One region of the Parapedobacter sp. GCM10030251 genome, then DNA from elsewhere that is predicted to be linked to it. Evidence: riboswitches for the same ligand, from Rfam matches in the RefSeq annotation. Region 1 holds a riboswitch; each other region holds the start of a gene.
The links. Region 1 has a riboswitch for thiamine pyrophosphate ahead of thiM (hydroxyethylthiazole kinase). Riboswitches for the same ligand answer to the same signal wherever they lie in the genome.

Region 1 (6,632 bases):
CGGCTCTAGATCGCCCAACAGCATTTTGATTAGCGTGGTTTTACCCGAACCGTTGTCCCCGTTCAAGGCAATCCGTTCGCCACTGGTGATTTGAAAAGTCAGGTTTTCTTTCCAAAGTAACGGTTCATTAGGTAAGGTTTCTTTGTAGCTGAAATTGATGCCAATAGCCGAAAATAGCAATTTGCCGCGATGTAATTCCGAGTTATCAAAGTCGAATTTCATCTGGTCGACGCCAGGCAATTCCTTCCGCAGATCGTGCAGTTCCTTCGATATCCCGCTGATTTTATCGGCATGAACACTTTTTACTTTAGCGGTACTTTTTTCGGCACCGTTGCGTAATGTATTCATCATAATGCGAGCTACTCCGGCCTTTTCCTGTTTCTTCTTTCCGCGCGCGTCTAACCGCTGTTGCCGCTCTTGGGTTTGGCGCTCCTTTTCCTTGGCTTTCCGTAGTGTTCTTTCCTTGGCGAGTATGTCATGATGCAGGGCTTGGTTCGCCAGTTGCTTTTGCGTGGCGTAAAAATCATAATTGCCTCCATAGGTGGTAATGCCCTGACGATCCAGCTCACAAACCGTATTCAACAAATTCAACAGTGTCCGGTCATGGCTTACGGTTACCATTGTCCGGGATGTGGATTCCACAAATTCATACAACAGATCCCTGCCGGCAGTATCCAAGTGGTTGCTGGGTTCATCCAGTAAGATAAGGTGTGGTTGATGGATGGAAATTCCCGCAAGAAAGACTTTGGTTTTCTGTCCGCCGCTCAAGGTCGCCAACCGCTGCGATACATCCAGGTCGGTTAGCTGCCATTTACCAAGCGCTTCCGTACAGCGGTCTTCAATCGCCCAGTCATCATCTAGTGCACTGAGATTATCTTCAGTCACGTGACCGCCCAGGATTTCGTGGAGTGCATTGATCTTTTCGGCTACTCCCAACGCTTGAGCCACGGTAAGGTGATTCCATTGCCCAAATAGTTGCGGCACGTAATAGGGCGTAGAGTCAACCTGCCTTTGACCTTCCGAAGGTTGCAATTCACCGGCGATTATTTTCAAAAGGGTGGATTTCCCGACGCCATTATTGCCAATCAAAGCAACTTTTTCAGTCTTACGGACCGATAAATGTACGTTGTTGAACAACAAATCTTTATGGGGAAGCAAATAAGCTATGTTTTCTAGTGTAATCATTATTTCTTAGCGTGTAGGGTATACGGACAGCCCTTGCCGGGACAAGCACGGGCGGATGGTTCACGAAAGAAAGGAAGATTACATATAGCTTATTTCTATTTTTCGGACGCAAATTTAGTGAAATTCCCGTTACACGCAAAATAATTGCTGCATATGTGTATCTTTATCCTGGATCGTGGTGATAAAATGGCTTTCAAATGGCTAAGGTGTGAAGGGGGTAAATGCACTAATTATGAACAGAATTACCGAAAGTGACCTTTCTTTTCTTAAGCAAGCAGTGGAACTTGCCGAAGAAGGGGTGAGAGGCAACCATGGCGGGCCATTTGGTTGCCTTATTGTTAAAGGAGGGCAAATCATTGGCAGCGGTTACAACCGGGTTCTATCGGATAAGGATCCCACTGCCCATGCAGAAATCGTAGCCATCCGGTCGGCATGCGCCCACCTGGGCAATTTCCAGTTAAGTGGTTGCACGCTTTATACTTCCTGTGAACCCTGTCCCATGTGTTTGGGGGCGATTTATTGGGCACGACCAGAACGGGTATGGTATGCCGCTACTCGTATGGATGCGGCGGCTGCAGGTTTCGACGATGCATTTATTTATGAGGAAATAATACATTCCATTAATGACCGGAAGATTCCATTCGAATTTTATCGCCAGGAAGAATTTCTGGCACCTTTTGATACATGGGCACGTAAGGTGAAAAATGAACACTACTAACTAAAGTTTACGATACGAACATTCCAGGGATTCATTGACGGTTCCTAACTTTCTGAGTTACCACGGTTGGATTAAAGGAAAGGATTCGCCTACATTTGTAAAAAACATTACGGACGACATTGAATTGATCCATATACAAGACGTCAATAGGGCGTACGAAAGGTTGTTGAAAGGCGATGTCCATTATCGCTTCGTAATTGATATGGCTTCCCTGAAAGATTGAAGAGTTACCAGATCCGATTATTCGGAAATAGACAATTGGTAAATGTTCGTTTCCAGACCGGCTGTATCCGAATCTTCACATAGAAAGAAAGTTAACCGCTTGGCATCCCGCCTAACGAACGTGAGCCCTTCGAATTTATGAGAAGGAGAGATGACCGCACAGCGCTGTAAAGACAGGTCTGGCAAGGAAAGCGTACCCAGAAGCGTTCCATATACGGTACCATCGTGATAAGTGGATTCCGTATCTTCAGCGGCGGCAAGGAAGTACAGTTTGTCGTCTAGCACAACCGCATCGGTAAAAGCTGTTTGTACGCCTTCCAATTTAGGCAAATCAACGGGAATGAATGCCGTGTCGCGTGTGGCGGCACCTAATCTGAAAATGCCGTTCACATGTCCTGGGCCATTGCCGCGGTTGAAGAGATAGGTTTGTCCATTGTGATGTACGGCTCCTTCAACATTGAAATCATCGTCTGAAATATGGAAAAGTCCGCGAAGGCGTGTGTATAATGACGTCAGGTCATTCTGCATGCGCCAGCCTGAGTCAGCGACGTTAATGGCAACCTGTATATTTCGTTTTCTGATACTGCCTGATCCCGATCCATAAATATAGAAGCGGTTTTCAGCAATCGAAATCGCTTCAAAATCTCGTTTTTGTTTTTTGGGGAGCTGCTCGCGGGGGGTGTCGTCATCTACCAGTAAGGTCTTGCTAAGCGTATTGGCCGATAGCGAATAACGATACAGGTAATTGGTGTTGTCGGAAATGAGATATACCGAGTCGTCTCGATAAAACAAGCCCGACGCAGCTCCGACACCGACAACCGTTGCCACCACTTTTAAGATAAAATCGTTCATGCCGGATTGGAATGCCCGTTGCTCATCGTCGTTAAACTTTCGACATCCTCGTCGGACAGCCCGATTCGAACCGCCGCTAAGTTTTCTTGTAAATGCTGGAGTGATTTGGTGCCCGGAATGAGCAGGATATTGGGCGATCGCTTCAATAACCACGCCAGTGCAACCTGGGCTGGTGTAGCCTGATATTTCTGCGCCAGCGCGCCGATTTTGGTTTGTAACTTGTCAGGGCCCGAAGCTAAAGGATACCAAGGTATGAAGGCCAATCCACGCTCTGCTGTATAGTCAACAACCGATTCCCATTTGCGTTCTGACAGGTTGTAGAGGTTCTGTACGGAGGCGATAGGCACCACCTTTTCGGCACGTTCGATATCGGAAATACCCACTTCTGAAAGGCCTACATGTAGGATTTTTCCGGCCTTCACGGCTTCAGCCACCGGCCCAAGCGTTTCCTCGATCGGTATATCAGGGTCTATGCGATGCAGCTGCCATAGTTGAATTTCATCCTTGCCCAATCGCTGGAGGCTGTCGTCGATGGTTTGCCGTATATGTTCTGGCCGGCCATTGACAGGCCATTGGTTTGGCCCCGTGCGCTCCAATCCGCCTTTTGTAGCCACGACGATGTCTGGATAATGCAGGGACAATGCTTCCCGGATGAGCTTCTCATTGGTGTGCGGACCGTACGAGTCGGCTGTATCGATGAAATTGACTCCCGATTCAACGGCGGAAAGCAGCACACGCTTGGCGAGTTCACGGTCGGGTGCGTCGCCCCACACCCCGGGGCCTGTAAGTTGCATGCTTCCGAAGCCCATCCGGTTGATTTCCAGTTGGCCGCCTATTTTATATGTGGCTGGTGTTGTCATCATATTTCCTTTCTCCTTATTTAAACTAAAGTTTTGGGATTGTTATTGTTTGGTCTGCGTGAAAAAAAAACCACTATTTTTTTATATCTTTGATGCGGCTTTAGGGGTATTCTGAAAAGAATTGAGAAAGACCCTTTGAACCTGATCCGGCTCATACCGGCGTAGGGAAAAGTTCCGTCGTCATGCCCATCCTGTGACGAATCGCTTCCAATCGTTCCAAAGGAACCCGCTTTAGCCATTGATTTAGAGATTTAAACATGGAAAAGCGACTTTGGAATCACGTACAGATTGTAAGGCGGCAATCTCCGCTGGTGCAGAACATTACAAATTTTGTGGTGATGAATACTACCGCCAATGCGCTTCTAGCGGTGGGTGCGTCGCCAATCATGGCGCACGCGGAAAGCGAAATGGCTGACATGGTTCAGATTTGCCAGTCGTTGGTGATCAACATCGGCACACTGGATGAACACTGGCTTGGGGCAATGTTGCAGGCATCGGCCATCGCCCAGCGTTCCGGCAAACCCTGGGTGCTCGATCCCGTCGGGGCGGGGGCAACCCCGTACCGCGATCAGGCTCTCAGCCAATTGCTGGCCATGCGGCCTACGGTGGTCAGGGGCAATGCATCTGAAATTATGGCCTTGGCCAAGGTGAATCGCAAAACCACCAAAGGGGTGGACAGTACCGCCGCCAGTGAAGAAGCGTTGGATGCAGCACGGTTTATCGCGGAGCAGTATGGCAGCGTTGTGTGCATCTCTGGAGAGACGGACCTTGTGGTTGGAGAAGGCCCGCCGGTGCGTATCGATAATGGCGACCGGCTGATGACCAAGGTTACCGGATTGGGTTGTTCCGCTACTGCAATTATCGGCGCTTTTGTTGCCGTGGTAACGGATACCATGGAAGCAGTTAGTGCGGCCATGGCACTCTTAGGCATCAGCGGTGAATTGGCGGCTGCAGTGAGTGCTGGCCCCGGCAGCTTGCAGGTTAACTTACTCGACAAATTGTACGGCATTACGGAAGAAGAGTTTGTTAAAGGGATCCGGATATCTTATGCAATTTAGTGCCTTATTTCCATACCGGTTGTATTTGGTGATTTCCGAGGCGGATTGTCGTGGCCGGGACTTCGTCTGGGTGGCCGAACAAGCGATCCTTGGCGGGGTGGAAATACTTCAGCTGCGCGAAAAGGAGCTCGAAACAAAAGCGTTTTTGAGAAATGCCACCCGATTGAAGGCGGTGACCGATCGCTATGGTGTGCCGCTGGTGATCAACGATAATCTGGACGTGGCCATGCAGTTGGGAGCAGCCGGTATCCATGTAGGCCGGAACGACGTGCGCCCGCAGGCAGTCCGCAAAATTTGGGAGGGCGCCGGTTTGGTCGGTTATTCAATTGAGCAGTTGGAACAACTAGATAGCCGCGAAACCGAAGCAGCCGATTATTTGGGAATCAGCCCGGTTTTCAGTACCCCTACCAAGCGCGACACGCTGACCGAATGGGGTATAGAAGGGATACGGAAAATCCGCCAACAAACCGGAAAGCCCCTGGTTGCCATAGGTCGCATGAACCGCGATAATGTGGTAGAAGTCATGCAGGCTGGCGCCAATTGCGTTGCCGTTGTTTCGGCGATCTGCTCCGCGGATAGTCCCTATGAGGCAGCTCGTGAATTGACAGAACTTATTAACAACACAATATGAATGTAAAGAGCTTTCGTTACCCCTCCGTATTGACCATCGCCGGATTCGATGGCAGCGGTGGCGCCGGGATACAGGCCGATATCAAAACGATTTCGGCGCTGGGTTGTTATGCAACGTCGGCTTTAACCGCATTACCTGTGCAGAATACACGAGGCGTGCGGTCCATCTACCCGATTCCGGAACACGCGGTGGGTGCGCAGATCGAAACCATTCTCGACGACATCTTTCCCGATGCCATTAAAATCGGCATGGTGCATACCGGTGAGCTGGTGGCTACCATTGTGGATACGCTTGCACGGTATCCAAATGTTCCGGTAGTGTTTGATCCGGTGATGGTGGCAACGAGCGGCGACCAACTTATCGCCGATCATACCATTGAGACGATTGTCGAGCGGATGTTTCCTTTGGCGACGGTGATCACTCCGAACATGGACGAAGCAGCTATTCTTGCCGAGATGCCAGTACGCACGCTGGATGACATGCGCCGTGCCGGAGAAAAAATACGCAAATTGGGATGCCGATCCGTATTGCTGAAAGGCGGTCACTTAAAGACCCCCCGTCTGACGTCCCTGTTTTTTGACGCACAAGGCTCTACCCACGAGTTTAACTTTGATAGGTTCGAAACGGATAATACCCACGGATCAGGCTGCACGCTGTCTTCAGCGATCGCCAGTTTCATTGCCCTGGGGGAAAGTCTACTAGAAGCGGTGGATAAAGGACAGCAGTATGTGCATCAAGCCATTCTTTATGGCCGAGATGTACAGATCGGCAAAGGTAATGGCCCCCTGAATCATTTTTTTAACCCACAACCACTTAGGAAACATGACCTGGTCTGAGCAAGCTTGGAGGGCTATTGAGCCGATTTATCAATCGATCATTGGCATGCCGTTTCTCACCGAATTGCGGGAAGGTACTTTGCCGATGGAAAAATTTCAATTTTACATGGCGCAGGACTCCGGCTACCTGGCGCACTTCGGACGTGCATTGGCACTTATCGGCACCCGGGCTGCCGACAACGATGACGCACTGGCGTTTATGCGCTTTGGAGCGAATGCGATTATCGTGGAAAGCGCATTGCATGAATCCTATTTCCGCGATTTTGGCGT
Region 2 (6,632 bases), on a different contig from region 1:
ACATCAGAAAGCCCATTGCCATGGATTGGGACGAAAAAGGTAGGCTCTGGATAGTGGAAACGGTTGATTACCCCAATACGGTACGGGATGACAAGGGAGCGGGAGATGACCGGATACTGATCTGTGAGGATACCGATGGTGATGGCAAAGCAGATAAATTTACGGTATTTGCCGAAGGGTTGAATATCCCAACTTCACTAACATTTGCCAATGGCGGGGTAATCGTCGCGCAGGCCCCCGATTTCTTATTTTTGAAGGATACAAATGGAGACGATAAGGCAGATGTAAAAGAGGTATTGATACACGGATGGGGAACATTTGACACGCATGCAGGTCCTTCCAATTTGCAGTATGGATTGGATAACCAGGTTTGGGGAACGGTTGGCTATTCTTCTTTTGAAGGGACCATCGGTGGAAAGCCCTATAAATTCGGCTCTGGCGTATATCGGTTTGCACCGGATGCACAACGTTTCGAGTTTTTGGCCAACACGTCAAATAACACCTGGGGCCTTGGTTTCTCGGAAGACTTTGATGTGTTTGTGTCTACGGCAAACAACGAGCACAGCGATTTTCTGGCGATACCTAACCGGTATTATGAAAAGGCGAAGTTGCGGGAAAAAGGGATCGAGAAAATCGATGCGCATTACGGAATGCACGTGTTGACAAAAGATCTCCGGCAGGTGGACGTACATGGTGGCTTTACGGCTGCTTCCGGTCATAGGCTATATACCGCAAGGGTATTTCCGCAAACGTATTGGAACCGGATCGCTTTTATTTCCGAACCTACAGGAAGACTGGTGCATCGTCAGGTGCTGGAACAGGTCGGATCGGGTTTTAAAGAAAAAGGTGATGGATGGAATATGGTAGCCAGCTCGGATAACTGGTTTGGCCCAGTAGACGCGAAGGTCGGACCTGACGGGGCATTGTGGATATTGGATTGGTATAATTTTGTCATTCAGCACAATCCTACCCCGGATGGCTTCGATAACGGAGCCGGGAATGCGTATATCGATCCGCTTCGAGACAATACGCGCGGACGTATTTACCGATTGGTGTATAAAGATGCAAAGCCTTCCAAGCATTATAAATTAGACCGGAAACGACCGGGCACAATGATCGATGCGCTTCAAAGTGACAATCTATTCTGGCGGCTTACAGCCCAGCGTCTCCTGGTCGAATCTGGCAATAAATCCGTTAAGGATGACCTGTATGATCTGATTGTGGACGAATCTGTCGATGCGGTAGGTGTAAACGGTGCCGCAACCCACGCGATATGGACACTGCACGGATTGGGACTGCTGGAGGGCAGTGATGATGAAAGCTTGTCGGTCGTTGTCAAAGCGTTGAAACACCCCGCTCCGGGAGTACGGCGGGCGGCAGTCCAGACGCTCCCTATCGGCAACGCAGACGTAGTACAGGAGATCCTTCAGTCTAACGTGACACAGGATCCTGATTTTCGTGTGCGTCTTGCGGCTTTTTTGGCGTTATCGGATGCGGGGTCGACTACCGAGATTGGTAAGGCATTGTTCGAGGCCGTACAACAGCCGGAGAACGTCAGTGATAAATGGGTATCGCACGCATTGCTGATTGCAGGTTCGGTGCATCGGCAGGCATTCATGGAAGCATATCACCATAAATTCGGACACCTGGATTTGTCCAATATGGACGGCTCGTTGGCTGAACGGATATTTGCCGGTAGCCGGATGTCGGTATTGCCCCTGAGCACCGAACGTGGCGGAACGGTAGGTGGGCCTCAAATACCTGACCTTGCCAATCAGGAGATGAGTTTTGTCGCCGACATCCGGCGTCCGGAGATGCGTCGTACCCTAATGGAAGGGGTATTGGTTTCACAAGGAGACAATAAGGATGGCTATGCGGTTTTCCTAAAAGACGGGAAGTTATATTTTCAGGTGAACCAAAAGGGTCGTAAGGCGATCGTCACCTCAACCGATTCGCTGCCCGGAGAGTTTAAGGTAAAGGCATCGTTACGTGCCGACGGGAATATGACGTTATCTGTAGATGATAAACAAGTGGCAAGTGGCAAGGCTCCAGGCTTATTTGCTGAAGCACCTGACGGGCCCATCCGTGTAGGGCATAACCGGCAGCGCCGCTGGGATGATGAGCCCCGTATTGCAAATGTAGGAGAATACTCCGATGATTTCCACTTCACGGGACTATTGGAGAATGCCCGGCTTGTAATCGTCAACACTACGGAAGCTAGTGGTGGGGCTGAGGCGGTCGCCGATCAGTCGATCACCATCAAAGCGGTAATTGGTGAGATGAAATATGACGTCACCAACTTTACAGCCAAAGCAGGCCAGACATTGACAATTGTCTTCGAGAATCCGGATCATATGCAACACAATCTGTTGATTTTGAAACCGGGTACCTTCGAAAAAGTAGGTCAAGCCGCGGACGAGCTTGCCAAACGGCCTAATGGCGTTGAAATGCAATATGTTCCTTCAACGCCGGATGTGTTGTTTAATACGCCGTTGGTCAATCCTGCCGATCGTTTTGAGTTGACATTTACCGTACCCGCTACACCGGGTGAGTATCCCTATGTATGTACGTTCCCCGGACATTGGCGCATTATGCACGGCATTATGAAAGTGACTAATTAAATGCGGTAACAACAGAACAGCCCGCACGTTATATAAACAATTAATTGCCCGGTGACTTTGATTTCAATACCTGATAGAATGCGGTTTTTGGGACCATCTGCCGATCGAATAATAAGGGATAATTGGTTCGGCCACGTACCGGCCAATTATTCAGCCAAGATTGCCCATCGTGTACCCCCCACAACGTAATCCTGGTTACCTCTTCACGGTACTTCAAGAAGAGCCGGAAAAGCTCCTCATACGCTTGGGCCTGCGCTCGCTGTACGCTATCCGGCATTCCGTCAGGATAAGGGTTAAGCTGTTTATTGTACTTGGCTGTTCGGCTTACTTCTGCCGTGTTGCCTCCCAGTGGATTCGGAAGCACACTTAGGTCCAGCTCGGTAAACATCACTTCGACACCGAGTGCTGAAAATGCACGTATGGACTGTTCGATGTGCTCCATGGGGACACGCCCCACGTGCCAGTGCCCTTGGATGCCAACACCATCTATGCGCACGCCTGCTGCCTGGATTTTCTTGATCAATGCAATGGCTCCTGCTCTTTTTCTCGGCTGTTCAATATTGTAATCATTGTAATAGAGTTTGGTATTCGGCGCAGCTTCCTGTGCAAGTCTGAAAGCCTCTACGATATAGTCTTCACCAAGTACACGGAGAAAGATGGAATTTCGGAGCGAGCCGTCTTCATTCAATGCTTCATTGACGACATCCCAGGAGTCGACTTTACCGTCATATCGACCGGCAACGGTACGAATGTGTCTGACAAAGTATTGGCGCACGGAATCCACATCTTCCATCTGCTGCATAAACCTTGGCAATTGACTATGCCAGATCAGTGCGTGGCCGTTTATCTTCATGTTGTGTTTAGTTGCAAACGCTATAAATCGGTCGGCCTCTTCGAATTCGTAACGGTTCCATTGCGGCTGTAGTAACTGTGCTTTCATTAAATTTTCGGGTGTAGCGGCGTTAAACTGCCCCTGGATAAGCTGCAATTCGGCTCCATCTGTGGCCTTAATCTGACGGCTATTCAATGCGGTTCCGATCAGGAAATCAGCGGCAAACGTTTCTTTCAACGAGGCATTGCTGGCTTGCTGGCTGTAGAGCTTAAAAATTACGGAACTATGGCAGAGGAGTATCAACCCGGTATAGAGGGGTAATCGTAAAAGTCCGGTTTTTGTGTTCATTGTTGTTCGACCTTAATAACTATTTCAGGAATACCATGAAAGCCTATAAGTGTAAATAGGAATCAAATATCTAGTTTTATTTGGAATAACCTGGTTTCGTTGATAACCGCCTCAATCGGTGCCCGATGTTGCTAAACGCTTTGCTTTTCATCATTGAAAAAATAAGTATATCTTTGCACCTATCATTTAGGGGTGCCTTGTTTGTACCGACAAACACAAATAAAGGCTGAGATCATACCCAATGGCATGAGTGCCATGCACCTGATCCGGATAATGCCGGCGTAGGGAGGTAAGTTAAATAATTGGACTGTCATGAACCCCTTGTGGCAGTTGTGTTTAACGAAAAATTACAATAAAGATGGTAAAAAAATTAATCGCAGGGATTGCGTTTTTTTTGCACGTGGCTATCGTTCTCGCTCAACATGGCCTCACGGTAGAGGTGTTCGTAGCCGACAAACCGATGGCGGGGGCTTCGGTACGGGTTTCCGGAACGGCCTACAGTGGACAAACCGACGCCGAAGGCAGGGTGTACATCCGGAATCTGAAGCCGGATACGTATACCATTGGAGTAAGTTACCTCGGGTTCCAGTCGCAGTACCGCGAACTGACCGTATCAGGAGACGAGCGGATCCGCTTTTCAATGGAAAGAGCCGCATTGTTAACAGACGAAGTCGTTGTCCAGGCTACACGTGCCACTGAAAACACGGCAACGACCTATAAAAACCTGAGCAAAACGGACATTGAGAAAAACAACCTCGGACAGGACATCCCGTATTTACTTGACCAAACACCTGGGGTAGTCATTTCTTCCGACGCGGGAGCAGGAATCGGATATACCAGTATGCGCATACGGGGTAGCGATGGTCAGCGTACCAACGTTACCGTCAATGGCATCCCGCTAAATGATGCAGAGAGCTTGGGATCATTTTTTGTGAATCTTCCCGATTTTGCTTCATCGGTTGACAACGTGCAGATCCAACGGGGTGTCGGGACGTCGACGAATGGTGCCGGCGCTTTCGGGGCCAGCCTAAATTTCCAAACCAACACACTCAACAAAGACCCGTATGCGGAATTGGATAATTCGTTTGGCTCCTACAATTCCTGGAAAAATACCATACGGTTGGGGACGGGGCTAATCGATGACAAATTCACCTTCGATGGGCGGATGTCGCGCATCAAGAGCGACGGTTATATCGATCGGGCTACATCCGATCTGCAATCTTTTTTCCTGTCCGGAGCGTGGTATGGCAAAAACAGCCTGCTCCGTGCCAATGTGTTCGGCGGGAAAGAAAAAACCTATCAAGCTTGGTACGGAACGCCGGAATCCCGGCTTACCGGTGATGTGCAGGCGATGGAAGCCTATGCAGCAGACGACGGGCTTACCGAGTACGAGATTGAAAACCTATCAAAATCGGACCGGAGATATAACAAATACTTGTATGACAACGAAACGGATAACTACCGGCAAACTCATTACCAACTGCTGTTTTCTTCGACCCTGTCAAGCCGGTTGACTCTGAACACCGCCTTGCATTACACGCGTGGAAAGGGCTATTATGAACAGTTCCGGGATCGCGATGAATTGGCCGACTATGGGTTGTCCCCGGTTATCGTCGGAGAAAATACCATTGAAGAGACCGATCTTGTACGCCAGCGATGGCTGGACAATCACTTTTACGGCGGAACTTATTCCTTGGTATATAAACCTGCCGGGAGTTTTGAAGTTACATGGGGAGGGGCTTACAACCAGTACGAAGGTGGACATTATGGTGACATTGTCTGGTCGCGTCACCCGTTATTTACCGCACGTGATTACCTCGGCGACGCTGCGAACTCCTTTAACACGTCCTATCGGTACTACGATGGCGATGCGACGAAGAAAGATTTCAATACGTATTTAAAGGCCTCTTACCGATTGAACGACGTATTCCTGTTCGCCGATGTGCAATACCGCCATATCGACTATGCCATTGCCGGAATCGATAACGACCTGCGTGATATAACGCAGGATGCGAAATTTGATTTCTTCAATCCGAAAGTAGGCATTACCTACCAACTGTCAGGATCAAGCAATGTATACGCTTCCTATGCACTCGCCAATAAAGAGCCTATCCGGAGTGATTTTACCGACTGGCCTGTGGGACAAAGTCCGAAGGCCGAGCGATTGCACGATTTTGAGGCGGGATACCGGATCAGGTCGCCGCGGTTTAATATCGGAATAAATGGGTATGCGATGCGCTACAAAAACCAGCTGATCCCTACAGGTCAGCTCAACGACGTGGGTAGTACCCTGCGGAGAAACGTAGAAGATAGCTACCGGATCGGCGTTGAATTCGATGGCCGGTGGATGCCGGTCGATTGGTTCACCTGGGGGGCTACATTGGCATACAGCCAAAATAAGATCAAAAATTTCACGGAAATAGTGGGTGATGTCGAGAATTTTTACCCCCTTACGGATATTTCATTTTCGCCCGATTGGGTGGCATCCAGCGAACTGGCTTTCACGCCTTGGAAACCGGTTGAATTGGCCTTGTTGAGCAAATATGTGTCCAGGCAATACTTGGACAACACAGGTAGCCGTGAGCGGAGCATCGATGGATTTTTCGTAAACAACCTTCGTGTTGCCTATCGTACTTCGTTCTGGAAATTGAAGAACCTGGGATTGACCTTGTTGGTCAACAACGTATTCAATGAGAAATATTCGGCAAATGGTTTCACGTGGGGATATTACCGATCCGAGACCGATCGGGTCAGCTACAACTACTATTATCCGCAGGCGACAACCAATTTTTTGCTCGGATTGAATCTGAAATTCTAAGTTCGGGCATTTC
Region 3 (6,632 bases), on a different contig from region 1:
CCGCTTGGCCGTCAGCGGCACAAAGGGTAGCCGTACCCCTGCATGGATGGTGAAATAGTCTACCCCCTGTTCGGCCTGCTCAATGAGCGTATCCCTGAAGATGTCCCAGGTGAGTTCCTCAGCCTTCCCGTTGACCTTTTCCAGCGCCTGGTAAATCGGTACGGTACCGATCGGCACCGGCGAGTTGCGGATAATCCACTCGCGGGTCTCATGGATGTTCTTGCCCGTGGAGAGATCCATCACGGTATCGGCGCCCCAACGGGTTGCCCACACCATCTTCTCCACTTCCTCTTCGATGCTCGATGTCACTGCCGAATTACCGATGTTTGCATTGATTTTCACCAGAAAATTGCGGCCAATGATCATGGGTTCCGTTTCGGGATGGTTGATGTTGGCCGGCAATACCGCCCTTCCCAGGGCGATTTCCTGCCGTACAAATTCCGGTGTAATGAATCCATTATGCACGTATGCCCCGAAATTATGTCCTTTGTGTTGCTTCCACGCAGCGTTATCGTTACGATAGCATGCTTCCAACCGCTGGTTCTCCCGGATGGCCACAAACTCCATCTCAGGGGTGATAGTGCCCCGGCGTGCATAGTGCATCTGCGATACATTCTTCCCCACTTTAGCCGCACGGGGCTTTGCAGGGTGTTCAAACCGTAGGTGGTCTAATGTAGGGTCAGAAAGCCGCGATTGGCCGTAACGCGAGCTGACACCTTGCAGCAATTCGGTGTCTTGGCGGTCGGCAATCCAATGTTCGCGGATTCGGGGAATGCCCTTCCGCACATCAATGTCAATGGATGGATCCGTATAGGGTCCACTGGTGTCATACACGGTCACGGGCGGGTTGTCCTCTACGTCGTTCCGGAAGCGGTCGGTGGTTTTGGAAAGTGAAATCTCGCGCATGGGCACACGGATGTCGGGTGTGCTTCCATTTACATAGATTTTCTTCGAACCGGGAAACGGTGTCCGGGTAATGGTCGTTTCGTTGGGAAGTTTTTCAGTTTTCATAGCGGTTGTTGTTTGACGATATTGCCTTATCCCCCTTGGGCCGCTTTGACGACGATAATCCGATCGTTGGGCTGGAGTACGGTGATATCCCACTGTTTTCGGGGAATGACGGTTTCATTAACGGCCACGGCCGTGCCTTTAGGTTGCTGGGCACCGTAATCTCGCAACACGTTTGCGAGCGTGATTCCCGGATGAACTTGAACTTTTTGTTGATTGATAATGATTTCCATAACGGCATATATTCACTTATGCCTTAGGAAGCCACCGATAGGTGTGAGGTTCCGTTACTTTTCCCTTCGCAGGCATTATCCTGAGCAGGTTTTGAGGGTTATTCTCAGCCTCCCGTTTTACAAACGGGAAAGCACCCCTAAAGCATGGGAGTCAAAGATAGGGTTTTCGGTGATATTATCAAATAACGGCTTGCGTAATCGCTATTTGTTGGGCTACTTTACCGGCGATTTCCAAGAACGCCGGGCGTGCGGGACTATCCTCGTCCAGCATAACAGGTAGCCCATTATCACCCGAATCACTGATGCTTTTGACCAGGGGGATTTCACCCAGGAACGGGGCGTTGAACCGTTCAGCCAGACGCTTACCGCCGTCTTTGCCAAAAATATAGTACTTGTGATCCGGCAATTCCGCTGGTGTGAAGTAAGCCATATTTTCTACGATGCCCAGTAACGGAATGTTTATGGAATCCATCAGGAACATACCGATACCCCGTACCGCATCGGCCAAGGCTACATTTTGAGGAGTAGTGACTATAAGGGCTCCCGAAACAGGAAAACCTTGAGCCACGGTAATATGCACGTCGCCCGTTCCCGGCGGTAAATCTACTATTAAATAATCCAGTTCTCCCCAATCGGCGTCATTAAACAGTTGTTTGACAGCCGTACTTACCATCGGGCCTCGCCACGGAACGGGCTGATTGGGGTCCGTAAAAAAGCCAAGAGACAACAATTTCAAGCCGAATTTTTCGATCGGCTCGATTTTTGTCTTGCCGTCCGCGGTTTTGGAAGCTTTGGGACGGGCACCTTCCAGTCCGAACATAATAGGCAGTGAAGGGCCATAAATATCCGCGTCAAGCAAACCGGTTTTTGCACCCTCGGCGTGCAAGGCTAATGCCAGATTGGCTGCGACGGTAGATTTGCCGACGCCTCCCTTGCCGGAGGCTACGAGGATAATATTCTTTATTTGCGATAATTGGCTGCTTTTGGAGCCAACAACCCGGGAGGTCATGTTAATGTCAACCGCAATGTTTTTATCTACGAATAGCGAAATCGCATTACGGCAGGCATGTTCGATGTGTCCCTTCAATGGACACGCAGGTGTGGTAAGCACCACGTCAAAACGGATTTTCGACGGTGTGATTTCCACATTCTTAATCATATTCAAAGTAACCAAGTCTTTCTTAAGATCGGGATCATCCACGTGGCTCAATGCATGCAACACCTGTTCTTTCGTAATCATTACGCTTCTTTCATTTACGGATACAAACCGAACAAAAATAGCCATTAAATATTAATAGAGATGTCATTTTTTGCGAGCTGTCGCCTGCCTATGGCAAAAATTGACCATGGTCGAAACCTAGGGGAACACGAACACAAACTTGCCATATCTTTGTTTTTAATGAGAATTATCCCGTATTTAGACACCGATTAGACCGGTTTTATGGTACATCGCATCGTTAGGAAGTTTTTTGATAAGGTCACAAGAAAGCAATTCATCATTGCCAGCATCGTAGTAGGGGTATTGCTCGTAGTAGGGGTGGTCGCTTTTGCCGTCGCCTTTCACAAGCGGGAAGCGTTGTTAGCGGCTACGATCGCTAAGATGAAAACCCAACTTGCGGAGGGCTATCAAATCGACCTGGCCATCGGGAAAGCTTATTTTTCCGGATTAACGACGGTCACACTCGAACAGGTTTCCGTCACTCCGCATGATCGGGAACAATTAGCCGGTGTAGCCGATGTTTCGGTAAGCGTGCGACTCCTTCCCCTGATTACCGGAGATGTAAAATTTGGACGTCTGCGTGCACATAATGCGCGTATACAGCTCATAAAGAAAGACAGCGTCAGCAATTACGATTTCTTATTCAGGGATCGCGATACGTTGCTGCGGAATCAGCCAGCCGAGCAAGCGGAAGCCACAACAATCAATTTAGCCCAAGCAGCAAACCGGATGCTCAACAGCGTACTCTACAAAATTCCAAAAAACATGGAGCTGCGCGAATTTTTGTTGACGTATCGCGATGACAGCATACAGCAACGCATCAGTGTGCCTAAGGCAGATATCGACGATGGAGCCCTGACTTCGGCCGTATACCTCAACGATAACAAGGCGGCTTGGCAGGTGTCTGGCCGATTAAATCCGGGTAACCGCCAGCTGTACATAAAAGTACACGCGAATGGGCAGAAAATTGCGTTGCCTTTGCTGGAACGGAAGTTCGGACTAAGGCTTAGCTTTGATACGGTCGAAACCCGACTTCGTGAAGTCTATTGGACAAACAACGAGTTTTTACACATTAAAGGCGAGTGGGCCGTCAAAAATCTGCAAATCAATCATCGTCGCATCGCTCAAGAAGATGTGGTCATACCGGATGCGCATATCGATGCGGAAGTGGTGGTGGGAAACAATCATGTGGAACTTTCGAAAGAATCGACCATCACCGTGAAAAAACTGGAAGTACATCCGTTTATTCGCTACACGATCGCACCCGAAAAAACCTACGCATTTGCGCTGGAAACCCCTGAGATGAAAGCGCAGGACTTGTTTGACGCCTTTCCCAACGGATTATTTGAATCGCTGAAAGGAATACGCGTTGCGGGTAATATCCAATATAAATTGGAGGCATTTTTGGATACCAGTAATCCCGACAGCGTTCAATTCAACTCCGATATGCAACAAAGCGGATTTAAGGTCAATGCTTGGGGGCACGCGAATGTCCCGAAACTCAACGGCGCGTTTGTATATACCCCCTATGAAGATGAAAAGCCCGTGCGTGACATTGTCGTAGGCCCTGAAAATCCCAATTTTATTTCGCTCAACGAAATATCTCCTTATTTGCGGAACGCCATTCTCACCACAGAGGATCCCTCGTTTTTCAGCCACAATGGATTTGTAGAAGAGGCGATCCGAACATCCATTGCGACTAATTATAAAGAAAAAGCATTTAAGCGGGGCGGCAGCACTATTTCCATGCAGTTGGTGAAAAATGTGTTCCTCAGCCGAAACAAAACACTGGTCCGAAAATTGGAAGAAATCCTGATTGTGTGGCTGATGGAGAGTACGCGAACGGTGAGCAAGGAGCGAATGTATGAAGTGTATCTCAATATCATTGAGTGGGGCCGTAATGTTTACGGTATTACCGAGGCGGCACGCTATTATTTTGGTAAGCATCCTTCACAACTTACCTTGGGAGAAAGTATCTACTTAGCCAGTATCGTCCCGCGACCTAAGACGGGGTTGTACGCTTTTAACTATGAGGGCAGGCTTAAGCCCTATATAGGGCGGTATTTTAACTATATAGGCAATATTATGGCCAGGAGGGGCTTGGCCCCGCCCGACTCCACGGGCAGCTATGGTTTTTATGCAGTCAGCCTGCGGGAAGCGCTTCGGCCAGATAAACCGGCCGTTGTGGATACGCTTCAATTGGAAGCACCCCCCACGGATTTTGAAGCCGAGTTGGAGGAAGTCAGAAGCTTATTGGATCGCATATTTCGGAACGATCCGGAAGAGAAAGAAACGCCATGAAAATCACGATTAACCAGCGGACATTCGAGCGATTCATCGACTATAATCAGATCAAGAAGCGGATCCGGTTGATTGGGATTCAACTCAACGTCGCTTACGAGAGTCAGCACCCGGTTTTTATCGGGGTACTCAATGGCTGTTTTATGTTTATGGCAGATCTGATGAAGCAAATCCATATTGCCAGTGAAATATCTTTTGTAAAGTTAGCCTCGTACGATGGCGTAGATCGACGGGAGCAGGTGGACGAGTTGATCGGTCTTGATGTCGATCTAAGAAATCGCGAAGTCATCATTGTTGAAGACATCGTAGATACCGGTAATTCGTTAAAGCATACGATGGATCTAGTCAACGCACAGAAGCCGGCTTCGGTGGCCGTTTGTACATTGCTTCTTAAACCCGCAGCCGTGCAGCATTCCTTTGGCAATATCGCGTATGTGGGATTCGAAATTCCCAATGATTTTGTCGTCGGATATGGGTTGGATTATCAGGGCCTAGGGCGGACCCTTCCGGATATTTACCGAGAAATTCCCTCTTTATCCGATCCTTCCCTTTAAAAGTTGGAACAAATATTGTGTTCCACCAAGGAATGTTTGTTTGAGTGGAAAAAACTGTTCCAATCACAGTGATCGTATCAAAAAGTAAGGTCACTGTAAATCCGCAGGATCGAATAAGTTCGGTCTATCGGCTGATGAAACGGCGTCAGTTAAATCATATTCCGGTGCTTGATGCAGGCAAGATCGTCGGCATCATCAGCCGAAGAGACATCCTGCATCTGGGTTTTGGTTATGAGTACGACGGGCATGCCGACGTCGAGTTAGGGATGTTTGACATGTTACAGGCCGATCAGGTGATGGTCCGAAATCCGGCATTGGTTTCTTCCGACTTAACCGTAGCCGAAGTTGGCGAATTATTAGCGACGGAAAGAATGCTCGCCCTACCCGTTGTGGACGCCAATAGAAGCCTGATCGGTACGGTCGACCTAAACGATATTATACTTTTCCTGCTCAAATAGCGGGAATCACCCGCCTGCGCCCGATGCAGGTTCCCAAAAGACATCGGCAAAATCTGCCACTTGGTCATCAATGATCGTTAGCCCCTCGTTTTCCAGTAATTTTTGCATGAGCGTCGGGCTGCCGAAGGCCATTTTGCCGCTTAATACCCCGATGCGGTTGACTACACGGTGAGCCGGTATCGGCGGATGAGCCGTGTGAGCGGCCCGCATTGCCCACCCAACCATACGCGAAGAACCTGCTGCGCCAAGGGCACGGGCAATTGCTCCATAAGACGTTACCCGACCCTCGGGAATTTGCCTGACAATTTGATATACTTGTTCAAAAAAATTACCTGTTTCCATCCGGATATTACGATATCGTTTTCGTAAAAATCCCATTCGAAAAATGGAATTACCTCTAAAAATGCCTATTATTGAGTGCAAAATCAATTAGTAAGCATTAACAAAGCTAATTATTTATTCCAGATTACTTGGGCGCTTTATGAAATCGATAAACATACCGAAAAACAATAGGCCAGGGCGCCGGACTGCGCTGACTTATTTGATCACGGCCATGGTGTTCACATCATGTGCCACAGCTTCATGTACCGCAGCTTCTCACGACGGATGGAAACCGCTATTCGACGGGAAGACACTCAACGGGTGGAAGTCCGTGGGCGGGAAGGCTCCTTACACGGTAGAGGATGGTGCAATTGTTGGAACGATGACGGCAGGAACACCTAATTCGTTCTTGATTACCGAGCAAGAATATGGTGATTTTATTTTGGAGTTGGACGTGAAATTAGAAGGAGAAACGACCAACTCGGGCATACAGACCCGCAGTCACCTCGATAAAGAAGCAAACAACGGACAAGGTAGG

Region 2: another riboswitch for thiamine pyrophosphate. It lies ahead of ACFQRK_RS13690 (TonB-dependent receptor); the one in region 1 lies ahead of thiM (hydroxyethylthiazole kinase).
Region 3: another riboswitch for thiamine pyrophosphate. It lies ahead of thiS (sulfur carrier protein ThiS); the one in region 1 lies ahead of thiM (hydroxyethylthiazole kinase).

What each region holds. Positions count from the first base shown of each region.
Region 1 covers NZ_JBHTDN010000001.1:714,377-721,008, forward strand. The annotation lists gene ACFQRK_RS02970 (ABC-F family ATP-binding cassette domain-containing protein) at 1-1,185, opposite strand, end outside; gene ACFQRK_RS02975 (nucleoside deaminase) at 1,418-1,903, shown strand; partial or broken gene ACFQRK_RS02980 (NAD(P)-dependent alcohol dehydrogenase) at 2,007-2,126, shown strand; gene ACFQRK_RS02985 (DUF6929 family protein) at 2,144-2,977, opposite strand; gene ACFQRK_RS02990 (aldo/keto reductase) at 2,974-3,840, opposite strand; TPP riboswitch at 3,930-4,022, shown strand; gene thiM (hydroxyethylthiazole kinase) at 4,095-4,895, shown strand; gene thiE (thiamine phosphate synthase) at 4,885-5,526, shown strand; gene thiD (bifunctional hydroxymethylpyrimidine kinase/phosphomethylpyrimidine kinase) at 5,523-6,362, shown strand; gene tenA (thiaminase II) at 6,349-6,632, shown strand, end outside.
Region 2 covers NZ_JBHTDN010000004.1:336,573-343,204, forward strand. The annotation lists gene ACFQRK_RS13680 (PVC-type heme-binding CxxCH protein) at 1-2,621, shown strand, start outside; gene ACFQRK_RS13685 (endo-1,4-beta-xylanase) at 2,662-3,801, opposite strand; TPP riboswitch at 3,980-4,107, shown strand; gene ACFQRK_RS13690 (TonB-dependent receptor) at 4,160-6,619, shown strand.
Region 3 covers NZ_JBHTDN010000004.1:62,723-69,354, forward strand. The annotation lists gene thiC (phosphomethylpyrimidine synthase ThiC) at 1-1,011, opposite strand, end outside; gene thiS (sulfur carrier protein ThiS) at 1,038-1,241, opposite strand; TPP riboswitch at 1,286-1,390, opposite strand; gene ACFQRK_RS12450 (Mrp/NBP35 family ATP-binding protein) at 1,420-2,481, opposite strand; gene ACFQRK_RS12455 (transglycosylase domain-containing protein) at 2,683-4,761, shown strand; gene hpt (hypoxanthine phosphoribosyltransferase) at 4,758-5,315, shown strand; gene ACFQRK_RS12465 (HPP family protein) at 5,384-5,773, shown strand; gene ACFQRK_RS12470 (MGMT family protein) at 5,780-6,151, opposite strand; gene ACFQRK_RS12475 (DUF1080 domain-containing protein) at 6,255-6,632, shown strand, end outside.